2 regions of the Pseudoalteromonas sp. 19-MNA-CIBAN-0066 genome follow, and region 1 is predicted to be linked to the other one. Evidence: predicted binding sites of a transcription regulator. Region 1 holds the regulator's gene; the other holds the start of a gene.
The links. The regulator MetJ, encoded in region 1, represses methionine synthesis genes. The targets are predictions, from matches to a motif close to TAGACGTCTAGACGTCTA.
Positions count from the first base shown of each region.

Region 1 (2,418 bases):
CTACATTATCACTCTCACCCCGTTCCAGGTAAAATCAGCATTGAGCTAACCAAGCCTGCAGAAACGGCTCATGATCTCGCTTTAGCTTATAGCCCCGGTGTAGCTGAGCCGGTGCGTGAAATTGCTGCTGACCCTGTAAATGCCTATAAGTACACAGGTAAAGGTAATTTGGTTGCAGTGATCACCAATGGTACTGCTATTTTAGGTTTAGGAAATTTAGGGCCTTTAGCGTCAAAACCGGTAATGGAAGGCAAGGCGTTGTTGTTTAAACGTTTTGCAGGCATTGACTCAATTGATATTGAAGTAAAACACCGCACCACCGAAGACTTTATAAATACTGTGGCTAATATTGCTGATACTTTTGGCGGTATTAACCTTGAAGATATTAAAGCACCAGAGTGTTTTGAAATTGAAAAGGCGCTTATTGAACGCTGTAGTATTCCTGTTTTTCATGATGATCAGCACGGCACGGCTATTGTAACGGCTGCAGGCATGATAAATGCGCTGGAAGTGCAAGGCAAAGATATTGAAGATGCAGTTATTGTATGTTTAGGTGCCGGCGCTGCAGCGATTGCTTGTATGGAGTTATTAATTAAGTGTGGTGCACTGCGTGAACATATTTATATGCTTGATCGTAAAGGTGTTATTCACACTCGCCGTGATGATTTAAACGAGTACAAACAGTTATTTGCTAACAATACCGATAAGCGTACATTACAAGATGTAATTGAAGATGCTGACGTATTTGTTGGTGTGTCGGGCCCTAACTTATTATCGGCCGATGATTTAAAATTAATGGCGGCAAAGCCAGTCGTATTTGCTTGTTCGAACCCAGACCCTGAGATTGATCCGGCATTGGCACACGGCGCACGTAGCGATTTAATTATGGCAACAGGGCGCTCAGATTACCCTAACCAAGTTAATAACGTGTTGTGTTTTCCGTTTATTTTCCGTGGTGCACTTGATGTGCGTGCCAGTGAAATTAACGATGAAATGAAAATTGCAGCAGTTGAAGCTATTCGTAGTATTGCCAAAGAGCCGGTTCCACCAGAAGTACTAAAAGCTGCCGGTGTAGATAAGCTAGCGTTTGGTGCAGAGTATATTATTCCTAAGCCTATGGACCCGCGTTTATTGCCGCGTATTGCTAAAGCAGTTGCATTAGCAGCCATTGCTTCAGGCGTAGCGCAAATAGAGCTGCCAGCAAACTATATGGAATAAGCAGCATTATGTTGCTCGGTATTAAGTTACTTCAGTGTAATTTATAGCCATAAAAAAACCTCAGCATGGCTGAGGTTTTTTTGTTTAAAAGCCGCTGTTTAGTCTTCGTTTAAAACAGGAACTTCTAAGCCCATTTCTTGCATTATTTTTTTCACTTCTTCAGGCACTTTTTCGGCGTTATCTTTACGTAAATCATCATCGTTAGGTAACGGTTGCCCAGTAAACGCATGCAAAAATGCTTCACATAATAGCTCGCTATTAGTTGCATGGCGTAAGTTATTAATTTGCCTACGGGTGCGTTCATCGGTTAGTACTTTTAATACATTTAGCGGGATCGAAACGGTGATCTTTTTAACTTGCTCTGATTTTTTCCCGTGTTCTGCGTATGGGTGAATATACTCGCCATTCCATTTTGCCATAAGATGTATCGTTGCCTCAGATTATTAATTGCTCACCCTACTAAAAAATAGCGCGAATATGCGTGAAATTCTATCGATTTAAACAAATTAGTCAAATACTTGTTGCACAGATGGCTAGGTGTTTAAATGTTTTGACTTCTTAAGTTGAATGAATTACTGTTTTAGACGTCTAAACATCTAAATAAAGCAGGTAATAAATATGAGTGAAAAAAATAAAGCGACAATTGCAGTTCGCAGTGGTGTCGATGCTGATAAGCACCATGGCGCGGTTGTGCCTCCGCTGTATTTATCAACCACTTATTCGTTTGCCGACTTTGATACAAAACGTCAATATGACTATGGCCGCAGTGGTAATCCAAATCGTGATACTTTAGCCCAAGCACTCAGCGAACTCGAAGGTGGTGCTCGCGGCATTATTACTGCAACAGGAATGGCTGCCGTACATTTAGCCACTCAGCTGCTTAATAGTGACGATACGTTAGTGATCCCCCATGATTGTTATGGCGGCAGCTATCGCTTATTTACCTCATTACAAAAGCGCGGCCTATTAAAACTCGAAGTGTTAGATTTAACTAAACCAGAAAGTTTGCAGCAAATTTTAGTAATCAAACCTAAGTTAATTTGGATAGAAACCCCTAGTAACCCTATTTTACGTTTAACTGATATTAAAGCAGTAACCGATATTGCGAAACAATGCGGTGCTTTGGTAGCCGCAGATAACACTTTTTTATCGCCTGCATTACAAAACCCGATTAAATTTGGCGTTGATATTGTGGTGCAC
Region 1 covers NZ_JBEONZ010000004.1:153,855-156,272, reverse strand. Annotated here, with positions in the region: gene AAEZ18_RS04405 (malic enzyme-like NAD(P)-binding protein) at 1-1,218, shown strand, start outside; gene metJ (met regulon transcriptional regulator MetJ) at 1,317-1,637, opposite strand; gene metB (cystathionine gamma-synthase) at 1,837-2,418, shown strand, end outside.

Region 2 (2,418 bases), on a different contig from region 1:
GAGAGTGATTTATGTTTCACGGCTTGAATAATAAGCTTTAGATATAAAAACGACCCTTAAAAGGGCCGTTTATATTTTTAATAGTATGTTGGCTTAAAGACCAGCAGCAGCGCGAAGTGCTTCTGCTTTATCAGTACGCTCCCAAGGGAACTCTTCACGACCAAAGTGGCCGTAAGCCGCCGTTGGAAGGTAGATAGGGCGCTCTAAATCAAGCATTTTAATTAAACCGTAAGGGCGCAAGTCAAAGTGCTCACGAATAAGCTCAATTAAACGGCTTTCTTCTAGTTTGCTGGTACCAAAGGTTTCTACGCTTATAGACGTAGGCTCTGCAATACCAATAGCGTACGATACTTGTAGCTCACACTTATCAGCAAGGCCAGCAGCAACAATGTTTTTAGCAACATAACGTGCAGCATAGGCAGCACTACGGTCAACTTTTGATGGATCTTTACCAGAGAAAGCACCGCCACCGTGACGAGCCATGCCGCCGTAGGTATCTACAATGATTTTACGACCGGTTAAGCCACAATCGCCCATTGGTCCGCCAATTACAAAGCGACCTGTTGGGTTAATAAAAAACTTAGTCGCGCTAGTAATTAGCTCAGCAGGAAGTACCGGCTTGATGATAGTTTCCATCACCGCTTCGATTAAATCTTTTTGTGAAATATCTTCGCTGTGCTGCGTAGAAAGTACAACAGCATCAATACCTACTGGCTTGCCGTTTTCGTATGCAAACGTAACTTGTGATTTTGCATCTGGGCGTAACCAGTTAAGCTCGCCGCTTTTACGAACCTGTGCTTGGCGCTGCACTAAACGGTGTGAGTAGGTAATAGGAGCAGGCATTAGTACTTCAGTTTCGTTACATGCGTAACCAAACATTAAGCCTTGATCGCCAGCGCCTTGCTCTTCTGGGCTAGTACGGTCAACACCTTGGTTAATGTCAGGAGACTGTTTACCAATAGTGTTTAAAATTGCACATGAATCTGCATCAAAACCCATATCTGAATTAGTGTAGCCAATGTCGCGAATTGTTTTACGTGTAATTTCTTCGATATCAACCCATGCGCTAGTAGTGATTTCACCACCAACCATAACCATACCGGTTTTTACGTAAGTTTCACACGCAACTCGGGCATGAGAATCTTGCTCAAGGATAGCATCAAGTACCGCATCAGAGATTTGATCGGCGATTTTATCCGGATGACCTTCAGAAACAGATTCAGAAGTAAATAAATGTTTTGCCATTGTATTTCTGCTCACAAATATTGCGCTTCACAAACGTCGGTATTAGCGCTTAAAAATTAAGGGGCGTATTTTATCGAAAACAAAACACCTTGCATAGTGTTTTTACGCCTAGACGTCTAAATAAAATATTTAATAACTTTTCGGTCTCAAAAAATATTCATAATGACCTATTATTATGGGTTTTTAATTGCACACCGCCCCTACAATAAGTAAGAATGGACTATACACTAGTCGCCAAGTTATACGGCGGCATAATCGAATACATAAATACCCGCGCAAAAATATATTAAGGTAGGAGAATTCATGCCATCTCGCAAAGAACTTGCAAATGCTATTCGTGTCTTGTCAATGGACGCAGTACAAAAGGCCAAATCTGGTCATCCTGGAGCCCCTATGGGCATGGCAGATATCGCAGAAGTATTATGGCGCGATTATCTAAAACATAACCCAACAAACCCAGAGTGGGCTGACCGAGATCGCTTTATATTATCGAACGGCCACGGTTCAATGCTTATTTATTCTTTATTACATTTAACGGGTTATGATTTACCGTTAGACGAAATTAAAAACTTCCGTCAAATGCATTCAAAAACACCTGGTCACCCAGAGTACGGTTATGCACCAGGAATCGAAACTACTACGGGCCCGTTAGGTCAAGGGATCACTAACGCAGTAGGTATGGCAATTGCCGAAAAAGCGCTAGCTGCACAGTTTAACCGCGAAGGTCACGATATTGTTGATCACTTTACCTATGCATTTATGGGCGACGGCTGCCTAATGGAAGGCATTTCTCATGAAGCAGGTTCACTTGCAGGCACATTAGGCCTAGGTAAACTTGTTGCATTTTGGGATGACAACGGCATTTCAATCGATGGCGAAGTAGAAGGTTGGTTTACCGATGATACGCCAGCTCGCTTTAAAGCGTACGGTTGGCATGTAATTAGCGGTGTTGATGGCCACGACAGCGATGCTATAAGTGCTGCAATCGCAGAAGCTAAAAGTGTTACCGATAAGCCATCACTAATTTGTTGTAAAACAATTATTGGTTACGGCTCACCTAATAAGTCGGGTAGCCACGATTGTCACGGTGCACCACTAGGTGAGGACGAAATTAAAGCGTCTCGCGAATTTTTAGGTTGGACTGGCGATGCATTCGAAATCCCTGCAGACATT
Region 2 covers NZ_JBEONZ010000001.1:114,634-117,051, forward strand. Annotated here, with positions in the region: gene metK (methionine adenosyltransferase) at 94-1,245, opposite strand; gene tkt (transketolase) at 1,549-2,418, shown strand, end outside.
Region 2: a site for MetJ is predicted at 1,347-1,364, ahead of metK (methionine adenosyltransferase). Genes of this name have one in related genera too.